DNA from 4 places in the Altererythrobacter epoxidivorans genome. Region 1 is predicted to be linked to each of the others. Evidence: predicted binding sites of a transcription regulator. Region 1 holds the regulator's gene; each other region holds the start of a gene.

What was found. The regulator LexA, encoded in region 1, represses DNA repair genes until DNA is damaged. The targets are predictions, from matches to a motif close to GTTCCNCNCTTGTTCT.
Region 2: the regulator LexA is predicted to act here: its motif matches at 1,707-1,722, upstream of AMC99_RS07085 (ATP-dependent helicase).
Region 3: the regulator LexA is predicted to act here: its motif matches at 2,468-2,483, upstream of uvrA (excinuclease ABC subunit UvrA).
Region 4: the regulator LexA is predicted to act here: its motif matches at 2,119-2,134, upstream of AMC99_RS08500 (deoxyguanosinetriphosphate triphosphohydrolase).

Annotation. Positions count from the first base shown of each region.
Region 1 covers NZ_CP012669.1:1,178,302-1,182,705, reverse strand. Annotated here, with positions in the region: gene AMC99_RS06000 (ComEC/Rec2 family competence protein) at 1-1,043, shown strand, start outside; gene lexA (transcriptional repressor LexA) at 1,067-1,756, opposite strand; gene AMC99_RS05990 (molybdopterin molybdotransferase MoeA) at 1,857-3,029, opposite strand; gene moaC (cyclic pyranopterin monophosphate synthase MoaC) at 3,029-3,508, opposite strand; gene trpC (indole-3-glycerol phosphate synthase TrpC) at 3,678-4,404, opposite strand, start outside.
Region 2 covers NZ_CP012669.1:1,402,830-1,407,233, forward strand. Annotated here, with positions in the region: gene AMC99_RS07070 (pseudouridine synthase) at 1-380, shown strand, start outside; gene rsmD (16S rRNA (guanine(966)-N(2))-methyltransferase RsmD) at 391-942, shown strand; gene AMC99_RS07080 (hypothetical protein) at 1,324-1,599, opposite strand; gene AMC99_RS07085 (ATP-dependent helicase) at 1,734-4,040, shown strand; gene AMC99_RS07090 (DEAD/DEAH box helicase) at 4,037-4,404, opposite strand, start outside.
Region 3 covers NZ_CP012669.1:1,449,049-1,453,452, reverse strand. Annotated here, with positions in the region: gene AMC99_RS07305 (surface lipoprotein assembly modifier) at 1-82, shown strand, start outside; gene AMC99_RS14135 (HupA family protein) at 194-2,074, shown strand; gene uvrA (excinuclease ABC subunit UvrA) at 2,493-4,404, shown strand, end outside.
Region 4 covers NZ_CP012669.1:1,690,636-1,695,039, forward strand. Annotated here, with positions in the region: gene AMC99_RS08490 (bile acid:sodium symporter family protein) at 1-182, opposite strand, end outside; gene AMC99_RS08495 (NAD(P)H-binding protein) at 234-926, opposite strand; gene AMC99_RS08500 (deoxyguanosinetriphosphate triphosphohydrolase) at 919-2,079, opposite strand; gene AMC99_RS08505 (aspartate/glutamate racemase family protein) at 2,378-3,046, opposite strand; gene AMC99_RS08510 (SO2930 family diheme c-type cytochrome) at 3,231-4,241, opposite strand; gene AMC99_RS08515 (parallel beta-helix domain-containing protein) at 4,244-4,404, opposite strand, start outside.

The DNA of each region.
Region 1 (4,404 bases):
TAGCTGCCTTCACGGTTTTGCTGTTGTGGCCGGAGGCGATCGCCGGGCCGAGTTTCCAGATGAGCTTCGCCGCCGTCATAACAATAATCGCACTGCATGGTTCGCGGCCCGTGCGGGAGTTTCTCTCGCCGAGGGATGAAAATTGGCTTGCAAGGTTCGGTCGGCGAACACTCATGCTGTTAGTAACCGGCTTCGTTATCGAGATCGCGCTGATGCCGATTGTCCTGTTCCATTTTCACAGGGCGGGCGTTTACGGCGCGCTTGCCAACGTGATCGCTATCCCGCTCGTAACCTTTGTTTCCATGCCATTGATCGCGTTCGCACTGGCATTGGACGTGGTTGGGCTTGGCGCTCCCGCGTGGTGGATCGTGGAGCAGAGCCTCGACCTTCTCCTGAAGATCGCTCACACTACAGCAGCACAGCCGGGCGCGGTTAAACTGATGCCGCAAATGACATACGCGACGTTCGGTTTCTTCATCGCAGGCGGGCTTTGGCTTGCCTTGTGGAGTGGCAGGTTCCGGCTGCTCTCTGCTGTTCCGATTGCCATCGGATGCATCATGCTGGCGCGCACGCCTGTCCCTGACCTGCTCATATCAAGCGATGGTCGACACGTCGCCATCACAATGCCGGACAATAGATTGCTGAGCCTTCGCGATACGAGATCGGATTACGCAAGGGACAACATGATCGAACTGGCGGGAACCCGCAGTGAGCCCGTCCCGGTCGAAACTTGGCCAAGCGCCGATTGTTCTCCCGAATTCTGTGTCCTTGATATCGAACGCGACGGACGGAAGTGGTCGTTGCTGATGGCGCGAAACAGGGTCAGGGTAGAGGAGCGGTCACTCGCTGCCGCTTGCGAACGTTCCGACATTGTCGTGGCAGATCGCTGGCTACCGGCGTCTTGCAGGCCGCTCTGGCTGAAAGCGGACGCTGCCTATCTGAGGGAAAATGGCGGGTTATCGATCGACGTTGAGGGGCGAGAGATCACCACAGTGGCATCAGCGCAGGGGCAGCATGGTTGGTGGCAAGCCGCCGAGAAGTAGCGGCTCGCCAATCAACCGGATTTTCAGTGATAGCGGCGGAGCAATCCGGCTAGCTTGCCCTGAACAACCACTTCATGAGCATCGTAAATCTGCGGATCGTACATTCCGTTTGCCGGATCGAGCCGAACCTTGCCGTTCTCACGGCGCAAATACTTGAGTGTCGCTTCCTCGTTCCGCACCAGGGCGACAACGATTTCCCCGTCACGGACGGAATCGGTCCGGCGCACGAGGGCGAAATCACCATCGAAAATGCCCGCTTCGATCATCGAGTCGCCAGAGACTTCGAGCGCATAGTGCTCGCCAGGGCCGAGCAGGGCGGCAGGCACCGGCATCGATGACTGGCCTTCGATCGCCTCGATCGGGGCACCGGCTGCAATCCGGCCATGAAGCGGAACATCGATGATATCGTTGGCCGGTTCGGGCGTACGAGCCGCAGCTGCACGCGACATTGTGACAGGATCATTGGCTGCAACCGGACGCTTGACCGCAGGGGTCGCATCTTCGGGCTGCTTGATGACTTCAAGTGCGCGGGCGCGATTGGGAAGCCGGCGAATAAAGCCGCGTTCCTCGAGCGCGCTGATCAGGCGATGGACACCCGACTTGCTCTTGAGATCGAGCGCCTCCTTCATTTCTTCGAAGGATGGCGAAATTCCCGTATCTTCAAGCCGTTGCTGGATGAAGCGGATCAATTCGTGCTGCTTTGCCGTCAGCATGGCGAAAACCTCCTCTGGTCGCCCGTTCTCGTGCACCGATAAGGTGAACGAATAAGGAACAATTAGGCAACAGTTTTCACCAAGTCAAGCTGCGAGGCTGTTAGAGCAAGATGCACTCCACCCGTGAACCAGTCGCAAGCGCCGTGCTTTCAGCCGGACGATCAATAAGGCAGTTCGACGCAGCAAGCGTTGCAAGCGCGGATGAATCTTGCGAGTCCGAGGTGACAACCGTTGTCCCGTCCCAATATCCGCGCAGGAATTCCCGTCGCGATCCGGTCGGCGCCAGATCGCAACCCAATTTCGCTACGGCTCTGAATGGCATCGGAGCGGCCGCGCCCATCGCGGCTCTCGCATATGGCATGACGAAAAGGAGGCAGGTGACGAAGCTGGAAACAGGATTGCCGGGAAGCCCGAAGATCACGGTCTTCTCTCTCCGCGCCACCATCAACGGCTTGCCAGGCTTGATGGCCACTTTCCAGAAGTCGATGTGAGCGCCCCAGTTTTCGAGGGCAGGACGCATCAAATCGTGATCGCCGACAGATGCGCCGCCAGAAGTTACGAGCATGTCGAGGCCGTCGGCTGTCGCGAGGGCTTCTGCCAGGGCATCCGGATCGTCGCCGACAGGGCCGATCCTGACGATTTCGCAGCCCAGCTCTGCGAGCATCGCGGAGATCATCGCGCCATTCGATGCAGGTATCTGATCGGGTCCGCAATCTTCGGGATTTGCGGACAGCTCGTCACCGCTGTCGAGTACGCCGACCCGCAGGGGCTGCATTACCGGCAGCTTCGCATGGCCCGAGCCGATGGCGAGTGCGAGCTGTGCAGGTCCGATCCGCACGCCCGCCTTCAGCACGAGGTCGCCTTTGGCAAAGTCGAAGCCGCGGCGGCGAACGTGCTTGCCCCTATCCGGATGGTCATGCGTGCATTTGACCAGACCTCCTTCGACCTCTGCATTCTCCTGGATGAGAACTCGGTCCGCGCCTTCGGGCATGCTGGCGCCAGTAGAGATCCGCACGCATTCACCGGCACCGACCGGTTCTGCGAACGGGTGACCTGCGCGGCTCTCGCCAACCAGTTGCCACGGTCCGTCGCCGTTTAAAGCGTATCCATCCATTGCGGAGAGGTCTGCCGGGGGTTGGGTGCGGTTCGCCCTGAGGTCTTCGGCGAGGTAGCGTCCGATACATCGATCGACCGGCAGTGTGATAACAGGGCGCGGATCGACGAGATCCAATACACGGCTCTGTGCGTCTTCGAGGGATAGCAAGGCAGCCATCAGTCGGCGATTTCTGCCCGCCAGTGACCCGATTTGCCGCCGGTCTTCTCCAGGAGACGAACCCCTTCGATGACCATGCCTTTTTCAAGCGCCTTCGCCATATCGTAAATGGTGAGCAAGGCTGTGGATGCGGCGACCATTGCCTCCATTTCCACCCCGGTTTTCCCGGTGAGTGCGGCGGTTGCGGTTACGCGGATCGCGCAATCCTCGAAATCGAATTGCACTTCGACAGATTCGAGCCCGAGTGGATGGCAAAGCGGGATCAGGTCGGCCGTCTTCTTCGCTGCCATGATCCCGGCAATCCGCGCGGTGCCGAGAACGTCGCCTTTGGGAGCATCGCCAGCCCTGATCGCCGCAAGCGTTTCCGGCTTCATCGTGATGCGACCGCCTGCAACAGCCTTGCGCACCGTTTCCGCCTTTGCACCGACATCGACCATGCGCGCTTCGCCGCTTTCACCGAGATGGGTCAGATCGCTCATCCGCTTGCTCATTCTTCCGCTGCAAATCCTACTGGATGGAACACATGGAACACAGTCCATGTAGAGGAAAACTGGGGCGTCGGCGCAAGGCTGTCCTGGCGCATTTCAACCGGATGTCCCGAAGACTACATGCGCCGTGCCTGCCAGAAAATGCGGCAGTAGGATAGCGTCAGCCGAGCAGTAGCTTGCGAGTTGCAGCCTCGACATCAGCTTCGCGCATCAGGCTTTCCCCGACAAGGAAGGTTCGCACGCCTGCGCTGGCCAGCCGCAGGCAATCCCGGTGCGAGTTGATCCCGCTTTCGCCCACCAGCAAGGTCCCTTCAGGCGCAAGTCCCGCCAGCCGTTCGGTCGTCGCAAGGTCTGTCCTGAACGTCTTGAGGTCTCGGTTGTTGACCCCGATCAGGCGTGATTTCAGGCGCGATGCCCGTTCCATTTCGGCCTCGTCATGCACCTCGACGAGCACGTCCATCCCGCGTTCCAGCGCAGCAGCCTCGATTTCCTGCATTGCGCTGTCTTCCAGCGCAGCGACGATGATGAGGATCGCGTCTGCACCGATGCTGCGGGCTTCTGCGACTTGCCATGGTTCGACCATGAAATCCTTGCGCAGAACGGGGAGTGCGCATGCATTCCGCGCCGCGACGAGGTAATCTTCGTGACCCTGGAAATAGGGGGCATCGGTCAGGACGGAGAGACACGCCGCACCGCCTGCCTCGTAAGCCTCTGCGTGAGCCGGTGGGTCGAAGTCTGCGCGGATCAAGCCTTTCGAAGGCGATGCCTTCTTGATCTCCGCAATCAGGCCGAAACCGTCCGCACTGGCCGCTCGCAATGCTGCTTCGAAGCCGCGTGGAGCCGACTGTCCGGCTGCCTCGTGATCGAGCGCGGTGATCGACCTTTCG
Region 2 (4,404 bases), 220 kb from region 1:
AGCTGAAGCGGCAGATGGAACTGCCATCTTCCGGCATTCCGCGGACCTATCGTGCGCGCACTTTCGGCGACATAACGCAGGAACAGCTCGAGGAACTGATCGATGGCATCACCATCGATGGCATGACCTACGGCAGCATCGACGCCAATCTCGAACGGCGGACGGGACGCAACCAGTGGATCGAGATGACCATCACTGAGGGCAAGAACCGCGAGGTTCGCCGCGTGCTCGAGCATCTCGGCCTGCAGGTCAGCCGCCTGATCCGCACGTCCTATGGCCCCTTCGAACTCGAGGACCTGCCGCGTGGCGGGGCACGCGAAGTTCGCAAGCACGAGCTCGGCCGCCTGCGCGGCGACCTGCGCAAGTGGGTCCACGAGTGAGCATAGCTTCATGAGGATCATTGCCGGAGAATGGCGCGGCAGGAAACTGGCCGCACCAAAGGGAGAAGCGACGCGCCCAACAGCCGATCGGACGCGTGAAACGCTTTTCTCGATGCTGACCAGCCGGCTTGGCACCTATGAAGATCTGAGCGTTGTCGACCTGTTCGCCGGCTCGGGCGCGCTCGGCCTCGAAGCGCTGTCGCGTGGTGCCGGTTTCTGCCTGTTCGTCGAGCAGGACCAGGCGGCGCTCGCGACCATCAAGTCGAATATCGAAACTCTCGGCTGCCGCAGCCGGAGCAGCGTAAGCGCAGGCTCGGTGATGTCATTGGGTCCGGCCAAGCAACCGCACGACCTGATCCTGCTCGACCCGCCCTATGAAACAGGCGCGGGCTCGGTTGCGCTCGACCGCCTGCTACGGCTCGGGTGGGTCGGCCCTGCAAGCTGGATGGCGGTCGAAACCTCGGCCAAGGAAGAGGTCAGAGTGCGAGGCCTTGCCGTCGAGGCAGAGCGCCAAGTCGGCAAGGCCAAGCTTACTTTGCTGCGAATGGAATCGGCCGTCTAGGGACTGTTAGATCGGCCGTTCGCAGCACCCCAATCAAACGAAATTGGGCGTGACGACGACCATCAGCACTCCCAGCAGGACGGCGTAAGATATTCTGCGCATTGCGACCTCCTCTCCCGAGCTGTTCCAAGCGCGACGAACGCTGACCACTCCCCCAAGCGACAATGGCCAAGCTGCGCCCGAACTGCGGTCTTGAGAAGAGTAGCGGCGGGGCTCAAACGCTTGGCAGGCCCCGTTCAGCGCGAAGCGTTCGTAAAATGCGGCGACCGGAAGGCGCGCAAAACTACCAAAGCGCGACATGAAAAGGGGCAGCCGCACCTGAGTGCAGCTACCCCCGTCGCCATTGCCCGATAACGGGCAGGCGCGACGAATTCGCAGTGATTACATCTCGCTGGCGGGCTTGCCCGGCCAGTAGCTCAGCGGGCGATTGCCCCACTTGAGGCCGGCAGCGCGCGGGTTGATGCAGCTGTCCTGACCTTCGGTCATGCAAACGTCGTAGGTGTTGTCGCCGATTTTCACCTTGGTTGCCTGACCCTTCGCATTGGTTTCGACAACTTCCGGCGTCGGCGCCTTGTATTCGTGATGGTCGGCCATGGCCGGTGCGGTCAGGCCGAGTGCGAGCGTCGTTGCAGCGGCAGCGGTAAGTATCCGTTTCATATCAAAATCTCCTCTGCCCCGTCCGATTGCGTGAACAACGGGCGACCCGGCACGACGGTTCCAAAATGGGCAAACGCGCCCATTCTGCGCTTGCGGCGCAGCCTTGCGTTCCCTACCTGTTCACAAGGTTTCCGATGAGCAGCGACAATCCCCCCCAGCAGCGCCAAAACGCGCAAGTGCCCGCCTATGCAGCGCGGCTGAACCCTCCCCAGCGCGAGGCCGTGCTGACGACGGAAGGTCCGGTCCTGATGCTGGCAGGTGCCGGAACCGGCAAGACTGCGGCGCTAACCGCTCGCCTCGCCCACCTGGTTGCCACCGGCAGGGCTTATCCCAGCCAGATCCTGTGCGTGACCTTCACCAACAAGGCTGCGCGCGAAATGCGACACCGTGTTGCCGGGCACCTGGGCGAAGCTGTCGAAGGGATGCCGTGGCTCGGCACCTTCCACTCGATCTGTGCAAAGATGCTGCGCCGTCATGCAGAGCTTGTAGGGCTCGAATCGAATTACACGATCATCGACACCGACGATCAGATCCGCCTGCTGAAACAGCTGATCAACGACAACGATCTTGACGAAAAGCGCTGGCCGGCGCGGCAACTGGCCGGCCTGATCGACGGCTGGAAGAACCGCGGCCTGAACCCCGAAGATCTCGATGCAGTCGACAATGAAGCCTATGCCAATGGCCGGGGACAGCAGTTCTACAAGCTGTACCAAGACCGGTTGAAGGCGCTGAACGCCTGCGATTTCGGCGACCTTCTGCTGCACATGCTCAACATCTTCCGCCGCGAGCATGACGTGCTCGAGCGATATCAGCGGCAATTCCGCTACATCCTCGTCGACGAATACCAGGATACCAATGCGGTCCAGTATCTGTGGCTGCGATTGCTGGCGCAGGCGAGCAAGAATATCTGCGTCGTGGGTGACGACGACCAGTCGATCTATTCCTGGCGCGGCGCCGAAGTCGCCAACATCCTGCGCTTCGAGAAGGATTTTCCCGGCGCAAAGGTAGTGAAGCTGGAGCAGAATTATCGCTCCACTCCTCACATCCTGGGTGCTGCATCGGGCTTGATCCGCGCCAACAGTGAACGCCACGAAAAGACGCTGTGGACCGAGCATGACCACGGCGACAAGGTGCGCGTCATCGGCGTCTGGGATGCCCCGGAAGAGGCCCGGCGTGTGGGCGAGGAAATCGAGCGGCTGGAACGCGAGGGAGCGAGCCTGGACGAAGTCGCCATCCTCGTTCGCGCCCAGTACCAGACCCGCGAGTTCGAAGACCGCTTCATCCAGATCGGGATCAATTATCGCATCATCGGCGGTTTCCGCTTTTACGAGCGTGCCGAAATCCGCGACGCCCTCGCCTATCTGCGCGTCATCGCCCAGCCGCAGGACGATCTCGCTTTCGAGCGCATCTACAACCAGCCCAAGCGTGGGCTTGGCGCGAAGACGCTGGAGAAGATGCACCAGCATGCGCGCCGCACGGGCCTGCCGCTCGCCGCCGCATCATTGCAGATTGCCGACAGCGACGAGTTGCCAGCGCGTGCCGCCAACACCATCGGCGGGTTGATGCGGCAGTTTCTCCACTGGCGCGAGCAGTCCGAGCAGGTCACCCCCGCCGATCTGTTGCGCATGGTGATGACGGAATCGGGCTATGACGAGATGCTCCAGAAAGAGCGGACCGCCGAATCTGCCGGCCGCCTGGAAAACCTGTCCGAACTTGCCCGCGCCATGGAAGAATACGAGACGCTCGGCGATTTCCTCGAACATGTTTCGCTGGTGATGGATAACGACGCGGCCGATGACGAGGAAACCGTCACCATCATGACGATGCACGCTGCAAAGGGGCTCGAATTCGATCACGTTTTCCTGCCCGGCTGGGAAGAAGGCGTCTTCCCCAGCCAGCGCGCGATCGACGAAGGCGGCCTCGCCAGCCTCGAAGAGGAACGCCGCCTCGCCTATGTCGGGATCACCCGTGCGCGGCGTCGATGCACGATTTTCCATGCTGCGAACCGCCGCATTTATGGGCAGTGGACGAGTAGCATCCCGAGCCGTTTCATCGAGGAATTGCCGCCCGAACACATCGATCAGGAAACGACGATGACCGGCGGCGCATCGCTGTGGCGAGCGAACTGGACCGAACAGGAAGACCCCTTCGCGCATGTTTCGCAATCGCGTCCCGACCGCAGCGGCGCGCGCGGTCCGGGCTGGCAACGGGCGCTTGCAACGGGATACGAAACTAAACCTGTGCGCGTGCAGGAAAATCGCCGATCAGCAGCCAGCTTTGCAGCCAAGCCGCGCACCGACGTCGCCATCGGCGCGCGCGTTTTCCATGAAAAGTTCGGCTATGGCACCGTAACCGACCAGGAAGGCAACAAGCTCGAAATCGACTTCGAGCATTCCGGCACGAAGCGTGTCATCGACAGCTTCGTCAAGCTGGCCGACTAGGTCGCGCTCACATCCAGGAAGCCGGGACGCGGGCCGTTCCATTCGCCCGCAGGCACCGGTTCATCGTCATGATCCCGTCGCGGCCGGCGCTCGGGCTTCCGATCTTCCCTCGCCTGCTTCTCGCGCCGCGGCTTTTTCGGCTTCTCGTCGCGGTCACCGTCATCGCGTGAACGGCTCCGCTTCTCCTCGCGGTCACCATCATCGCGCGAACGGCTCCGCTTCTCCTCGCGGCGCGGTTTTTCCTGTTCGTCCTCGCTCGGCTCCTTCAGCTCGACGCGAACGTCATTCTTGCCGAATACGGCGATCTTCGACTTGGTCAGCTTCTCGACGTTGGCGATTGCTTCCGCGTCTTCTTCGCTGACGA
Region 3 (4,404 bases), 270 kb from region 1:
TTACGAGAACAACAGTTCGACAGTCGGGATCTACGATTTCGACCGGATCGCGGCCGAATTCGGGGTAACTTCGGCATTTTGATTTTGAGCGATACACTATAGAAAATATACTCTATTTGCGCAGCTTAAATACCAATGCCGAATCACGAATCGGGTAAGTTCGGCATTTCGGGAAATGAGGGGAGTTTCAGTAATGGGTCGTTATCGGGTCGTATTGCAGGCCAGCGTCTGCGCCTTGTCCTTCGCGCTTATGGCATGCGGTGGCGGCGGAGGGGGCGGAAACGTCAATTCCACCCCGCGGCCGACGCCAACGCCGACCCCAGCGCCTTCGCCGACGCCGTCGCCAACGCCGACACCGACGCCAACGCCAACGCCGACACCGACACCGACGCCTACTCCGACGCCAACGCCTCCTCAGACCGGAACGTCGCTGGTCAATCCCACGCTGGCATCGAGCCATCCGACACAGGCGGTCAAGATTTCCGGCTCGCTGACGAGCACCGGTGCCGCCCAGTCCGATGTGACGACCGGCGCGCAGTCGCTGACGATTTCCATTGATCCGGCAACCGGCACCTACACCTTGACCAGGCCCGGCGGAAACAAGCAGTTTTCGAACGTAACCGCGGTCGACCAGACCGCGTCGAACATGGTCTATGGCGAGTTCGTGAAAAACGTATCCGGCGGTCAGGAAAACCTGTTTGTCACCCTGCCTCCCGGCACTTCCACCGACCGGTTGAACTGGGTCGGGCAGGGGGTTTACTTCAGCCTCATCCAGCGGCCCGATGGAACCTATGTGGTCGACGCCGACGCGTTCCATTATGGCTATCCAACTGCCCCGGCATCGGTCCCGACCTCCGGAGGCGGGACCTATAACGTCTACGTCCTCGGCTTCCTGACCGAACAAGGCCAGAATCCGATCCTGATGCGGACCTATAACCCCGGTACGCTGACCGCGGATTTCGGGGCTGGCACCGTTTCGGTCAGCGGCCTCGTCGACGGGTTCGACCTCGTCAATTCGACCGGCGGTTTCAGCTTCGCCTACAATGGCGATGCAACCATCGGATCGAGTGGTTTCAATGGCGATTTCACTCTCGGCGGCATCGGGGGGACCTGGGCGGGACTTTTCTATGGCCCGTCCGCAACCGAAGTCGGGGCATCGTTCCGTGGCGGGTCGAGCGTCGTCGATTTTGCCGGAACGCTGGTCGGCTCGAGCGATCCGGGCTTCCGCAACATTGCGTCGAGCTTCGCCGGATTGAACGATCCTGCGGATTTCGAACCGATTGTCATTGAAGAGCTCGAGAATGTTACCCAATCGGGCTCGACCGTCTCCACGACCTTCTTCCGCGCCGGAACGGGTAGCGGCATCCTCGGCAATTACGGGGTCAGCTACCGCAATCCGGGTCTGTGGAGCCTCGCCAATACCTTTACCTATAGCGACAGTGACAAGAATGCCTCGCTGTCGAACGATCAGTACACCGTTTATGGCGACGTCAATCCGGCCGGTGGCCAGATCGACGGGCTTACCCTGCTCAACACGGCGCCGGGCAATTCGCTGGTCGAGCTGACCTATACCAAGTTCGGTATCTGGGAGCGGGGCGGCAACGGATCGGGCGATTACGAGATCGCACGCCGTTATGCCGTGTTCGGTTTCAAGACCGACCCGGCGAGCGTTCCGACCACGGGCAGTGCGACCTATAATGGTGTCGTCGTCGGCGCAGCGAAGAGCACGGGCGCAACCAATCGATTCTACGACCTGACCGGCACAACGGAAATCAGCGTGAACTTCGGCACCTTCATTTGGAACGGACAGCTTGCGCTGACGGGCACCGATCGCCAGTCGAGTGCGACGCGCGATTTCGGCAGCTTTATCAGCGCGCCGGGCTCGCTAACCGGCAACCAGTTGCAACCGGCCATGTTCATGTCGGGCGGCAACCCATACGGCCAGATCTTCGGCTATCTGTTCGGTCCGGGAGCTGCCGAAGTCGGGGGCGGATTTACCCTGGATTTCGACGACCTTACTATCTCCGGCAATACGGTCGACATCGACGGTATTTTCGCCGGCAGGAAGAACTGACCTCAACTATCCGAGCGATAGGTCCGGTTTGAAGGGGCTCGCCTGATGGGCGGGCCCCTTTTGCCGTGTGCGTGCAAAATGCACGCGTGTGGCTCCCCCCGATCGAGAGTGTGAGTGTGATCGAAAGAGGGAAGCCTGCACGCGGTACTGCGCAAAGTAGTACGGCTTGCAAAACTCTTCGAAGTCCCTGAGCTGACCTCAAGGTGCGACCCGAAAGGCTCGGCGGGAAGACTCGCAAAGAGAACCTTTGTTTGGCGGATACACCCCGCTTCCGGCACTTCATTTTTCCTATAGGGCCCCTAGGGGGAACCGCGCAGGAACATTGTAATTGACCTATTAACACCCAGATTACGGGCACTTGGCGGGCCGCGCTTCGGCGGCTCTTGACTACCCGGAACATTTACGGAACACCGCCCCAATGGCCCTCACGAAAATCTCTGTGCGCGGCGCGCGCGAACACAACCTCAAAGGCGTGGACATCGACCTTCCGCGCGATAGCCTGATCGTGATTACGGGCCTGTCCGGTTCGGGCAAGTCGAGCCTCGCTTTCGATACGATCTATGCCGAAGGGCAGCGTCGCTATGTCGAAAGCCTGAGTGCCTATGCGCGCCAGTTCCTGGAGATGATGCAGAAGCCCGATGTCGAGCATATCGACGGACTTTCTCCTGCCATCTCGATCGAGCAGAAGACCACAAGCCGCAACCCGCGTTCGACCGTCGCCACCGTGACCGAAATCTACGACTACATGCGCCTGCTATGGGCGCGCGTAGGCGTGCCTTACTCGCCGGCGACCGGAGAGCCGATCAGCGCGCAGACCGTCAGCCAGATGGTCGACCGCGTCATGGCGCTGCCCGAAGGCACGCGGCTCTATTTGCTCGCGCCGGTCGTACGCGGGCGCAAGGGCGAATACCGCAAGGAGCTGGCCGAATGGCAGAAGGCGGGCTTCACCCGCGTGCGCATCGACGGAGAGCTTTATCCGATCGAAGAAGCGCCTGCGCTCGACAAGAAATACAAGCACGACATCGAGGTCGTGGTTGATCGCCTGGCGGTGAAAGAAGGGCTTGAGACAAGGCTTGCCGACAGCTTCGAAACCGCGCTCAAGCTGGCCGAAGGGTTGGCTTATGTCGACCTTGCCGACGGCGTGGTCCCGGGCCGCGAGGGCGAAGAAGAAGCGGGCGGCGCGATGAAGGGCGCCGGTATCCCGGCCAACCGCATCGTCTTTTCGGAAAAGTTCGCCTGCCCGGTTTCGGGCTTCACCATCGAAGAGATCGAGCCGCGCCTGTTCTCTTTCAACGCACCGCAAGGGGCTTGTGCGACTTGCGACGGGATCGGCGAGAAACTGCTGTTCGATCCGCAACTGGTCGTGCCCAATGAAGCGCTCAGCCTCAAGCAGGGCGCGGTCGTGCCCTGGGCGAAGAGCAACCCGCCGTCCCCCTATTACATGCAGGTGCTGACAAGCCTGGCGAAGGCATACGACTTCGACCTGACGACGCCGTGGAACGCGCTCGAGCCCGACCAGCGGATGATCATTCTCCACGGCACGGGCGGCATGCCGGTCGAGCTCACCTTCAAGGACGGGCGCAAGGAATACACCGTGCGCAAGGCGTTCGAGGGCGTGATCGGCAATCTCAACCGCCGCCTGCTGCAGACCGAAAGCGCCTGGATGCGCGAGGAGCTGTCGAAGTTCCAGACCGCGCAGCCGTGCGAGACCTGCGGCGGCAAGCGCCTCAACGAGAAAGCGCTGTCGGTGAAGATCCCCGGTCCCAACGGGCCGACCGATATCGCCGAACCTACCCGGATGAGCGTTGCCGATGCCAAGGCGTGGTTCCTCGCGCTCGACGGCCTGCTCAACGACACGCAGGCGCAGATCGCCAAGGCCATCCTCAAGGAAATCAACGAGCGTCTGGGCTTCCTCGACAATGTCGGGCTCGACTACCTCAATCTCGACCGCACCTCCGGAACACTGAGCGGCGGGGAGAGCCAGCGCATCCGCCTCGCCTCGCAGATCGGCAGCGGGCTGTCGGGCGTGCTCTACGTGCTCGACGAGCCCAGCATCGGCCTCCACCAGCGCGACAACGACCGGCTGCTCGAAACGCTGAAGCGCCTTCGCGACCTCGGCAACACGGTGATCGTGGTCGAGCATGACGAGGATGCGATCCGCACCGCCGACCACGTGGTCGACCTCGGCCCCGGCGCGGGCGTCCACGGCGGCGAAGTGGTCGCGCAGGGCACGCTGAAACAGGTATTGAAGTCCAAGAACTCGCTCACCGCCGATTACCTCACCGGCAGGCGAGAGATCGCGGTGCCGACGACCCGCCGCAAGGGCAACG
Region 4 (4,404 bases), 510 kb from region 1:
CCCGGAGAAAGCGTCAGCCCCATTCCGAGCATGATCAGGCCGAGTAGCACGCTGACCAGCGACTGGCCGAAAGGCTGGAAAGTGCCGTCTACGACCCACAGGAAATGCGACGGGATCAACCACGCCCACAGCGTTCCCAGCACCGTCCAGACTGCAAAAAGGTCCGTCGCCTTGCGGATCATCCAGCGCCCCCTCTCCCTCCAGAACGGGTTAGCGCCGAAAGCGTCACCTGCCTAGCTGGTGCGGTTTGCCCAGTCGCGAGCTGCCCGGATTATGCCGTCGTTGTCATGGATGAATTTTCCGGCGGCACGGCGCATCGAAAGCTGCAGGGCCGCCTCTGCCACGGTTGTGGCCTCGATCGAGCGGTAACGACGACGCGGGCCATTGAGGAACGGATCGACCAGCGGACTGGCAATCCGGGCAAGCCCCTCGCCTATGCGCATGTCTCGTTCGCGGGGTCCCTTCAGCAAACCCGGTCGCAAGATGTCGAGACGTTTGAATTTCAACGACTGTAACTCGCGCTCTACTTCGCCTTTCACCTTGAGATAGAAGTTCTTCGACTGCGGGTCTGCGCCAGCCGAGCTGACCGCGACCATTCGTTCCGCCCCGGCATTCAATGCAGCACGGGCAGTCGCCAGGACGAGGTCCTGGTCCACCGCGCGAAAAGCCGCCTCGTCCTTCCCCGCCTGTTTCCATGTCGTACCGAGCGCGCAGATGAGAGTTGTCGGGCGAAGGACATCCAGCACCTCGTTCCAGTTTGCCGGATCGGCGAGAACCATTTCCATCCGTCCGCCGGGGGGCAATTTCATCTCGCGGCGGGCGATGGCAACGACCTGGACCTCTGGCTGTCCCACAGCAGTTTCGAGCAGCGTTCGGCCGACGAGGCCGGTTGCACCGACCAGAGCAATGCGGACCGGCTCAGACATTGGTCAAACCCTTGGGACGCTCGCCGTAAATGGCGGCACAGCTCTCGATCGCGAAACTGTCGCTCATCCCCGCAATGAAATCGGCGATCACGCGGCTGCGCGCAGGATCGTGTTCGGGAAGACGGTCCAACCAGTCCTTAGGCATCAACTGTGCGTCCTGCGCATAGGCGGCAAACAGGCGCGCCACGACATCGCGGGCACGCTCGGCAGCGGCAATCTGTTCGGGATGATAGTAGAGTCTTTCGTACATGAACTTCTTCAGACCGCGCTCTTCCTGTGCGAGCGAAGGAGAGAAGCCGCCCAGTTGCCGCCCGGCATCGCGCACTTCCGCGATAGAGCCGATCCCTTTTACCTGCTCGCTCGTGTGCTGGATCACATCGTTGACCATCAGGCCGATCTGGTCGCGCACGAGTTCGCGCAATTGCCTGTCGCGCGGGGCGTTGGGGAAGCGTTTTTCGACGGCACGCCACTGGTCTGCGAGGAAATCGACGGTCAGCAGGTCGTCCAGCTCCAGAAAGCCTGCCCTGAGCCCATCGTCGATGTCGTGATTGTCGTAGGCGATATCGTCTGCAACCGCCGCGATCTGCGCCTCCAGCGACGCATATTGACCGAGGTCTAGCGGGAATTCGGCATCGAGCTCTGCCAAGGCCCAGTTGGGAGCGATAACCGGTCCATTGTGCTTTGCCAGGCCTTCGAGCAGGTCCCAGCTGAGATTGAGGCCATCGTGTTCCGGATAAGGGCTTTCGAGGTGCATCACCGTGCGCAGCGCCTGGGCATTGTGATCGAAGCCGCCGTGGCGGGCCATCGCTTCGGACAGCGCCGATTCCCCGGCATGGCCGAACGGCGGATGGCCCAGGTCGTGTGCCAGGCACAATGCCTCGGTCAGGTCCTCGTCGAGGCCGAGTACACGCGCAATGACGCGCCCGATCTGGGCAACTTCCAGGCTATGGGTCAGCCGGGTGCGATAGTGATCGCCCTCGGGCGCGATGAAGACCTGTGTTTTCGAGCGAAGCCGGCGAAAACTCATCGAATGGATAATCCGGTCGCGGTCGCGCTGGAATTCGCTACGTGGTCCACGCGACCCACCGCTGCCGAGGGAGTATTGGCGACCGCGCGGAGCGGCGGGATCGGCTGCGTAAGGTGCCCTCGTCATCGGGTAGCGGATTAGTGGAGCGTCGCCGCGCCGACAACCGGAACAATCGGGCAACACTGCAGCTCATCGCCAGAAATGGAAAGGGTCGCTTTCCCCAAGGGGAGAGCGACCCGACTGAACCAAGCGATCCGAAGAGCTCTTTTGAGCTTCATGTACGCGCCATGCGAAGCGCGGTATTCGTCATTTCGTAATCAAGATGTCACGAATTGGAAGCGCGACTTGTAAAAAATCGACAGGTTGTTTTCTGAAAGAGGTGATCCGTGGCATAAGTCGCCCCAGCACCCTCCACATCAGCAGTTCATTCCTTGCCCAAGATCCATTCGGCCGCCGCGTCGCAATGAATCCGCGTGCTGTCATAGATCGGCAGGATGTTGGCATCGACATCGACCACAAGATCCAGTTCGGTGCAGGCGAGCACGATCGCCCGAGCCCCTTCCTGTTCCTTGCGCGTGATGATCGTGCGCAGCGTCCTTTCGGCGGCGCGCGTTACCTTCCCCACCATCAGTTCCTCGTAAATGATGCGGTCGATCGCCTCCACATTGCTCATGTCGGGAGGCAGGAGATCGACACCATGCGCGACGAGCCGCTTGCGATAAAAGCTTTCGGTCATGACATTGCGCGTTCCGATCAGGGCCGCGCTCTCGCAGCCGTCGGCATGCATCCGGGCGCCTACGCAATCGGCGATGTGGAGGATGGGAATATCAACCGCGTCCGCAACCTGGTCGTAGATCCTGTGCATGGAATTGGCGCAGATGATCAGCCCTTCGGCTCCGGCCTTTTCGAGCCGAGAAGCACTCTCCGCCAGGACGCTGCCCGCCCGTTGCCAGTCGGCATCTTCGCGAAGGCCGTAAAGCTCCTGGAAATCGAGGCTTTCGATCAAAAGCGGCGCGCTTGCCTTGGGGGCGGACCTTTTCTGGATCGAACGGTTGATGCAGTCATAATAAACGGCGGTAGAGACCCAGCTCATACCGCCAATCATGCCGAGTTTTCGCACTAAAACCCCTTCCGTCTATTCCCCCTCGCAGCCGCTTTTATGCATGCATCGTCACGAGCGTCCAGAGCCAAGGATTTTCCGAGGCATTTTCTGATCTTGGTTGTTTAACGGGGAATTAGTGAGGGCGGCCCGCACGCGCAGCGCACGTGCGGAAAGATCACTTCTGCATCTGCGCGATCCAGCGGCGCACAACGTCCAGCCCTTCGCTATCGACGGTCGATTTGCCCAGTTCGGGCATCGCCACACCCGGTTCTGGCGACCCCATGCGAAAGGTCAGGATAGAGTCATCCGGATCGCCCGGGACGATATCGAATTCATGACCACCCGATCCCCGTCCCGCTGCAACCGGACGTTTGAAGATGCCGATGGCATGGGGATCGTGCTGCTCCCAGCGCAGGTCGAGCCCGGAATTGGAGGCCGTGGCTCCCGGTTGGTGACAATGGGCGCAATTGGTCTCGAGATATCCGCGAGCTGCAGCATCGATCGGGACCGATGCCCTCTCCTCCCACAAGGGGATACGGGCGGCGAGTTCGGGTGCCTCGTCCAACTTGCCCAATCCGACAAAGTCGTCGAGCCAGTCGGCGGAAAGATTGCGCGCCTTCGGCCCGATCGGCACAACCTCGCCATTCAATCCGTGGCATTCCTTGCACTGGTTCTTGTTCGGAATCCGGTAGCTGATGGTCTGCCCCGAAGGCGTGGTTACAGGCAGCCGCCCTCCGGCAACCGCCAGCACCGCTTCGGTCTGCTGGTCGTTCCAGCGATAGGGCAAGGCAACCCAACCGTCGGTGCGATGGAGCAGCACACGCGTTTCGATCAAGCGACGGCCATTCCCCTCGCCGAACGCGAAAGTCTTGATCAGCGCGCTGCCCACCGGGAGAGCGAGCAAGCCTTCGCCCCTTGCCTTCGCCACCTTGCCGCCAGGCACATAGACGAAGCGCAATTTTTCAGCGCCATCCGAAAAGAGCGGCGTGTTGAGGCGATAGGGCACTACGCCCGGGCTGGGCTGCTGCGCTGGCGCGTCGGCGAAGAAGCCGAACTCGGAAAGGTTGCGCGGCAGGTCGAGCCCGCTGACCGCTGTATCGTCCACCGCCGTCTGGGGATTGGCCCGCACCGTGACCGCGCCGAGCAAGGCGGCGACCGCAAGGCCGGCAAGTACACCTGCCTTCATGGTCAGATACGGTCGAACAGCCGTTCCGGCGCGCCGATTTCACCGAATTCCCACGGTTGCCCGTAGGCCGGAAGATCGCCCGGGCCGGGCTGCGCTTCCGCGAGAGGCTGTCCCTGGCGCGTCAGGTTAAGGGTCCACGAAGAGATCTCGGGCGTTGCAAGCA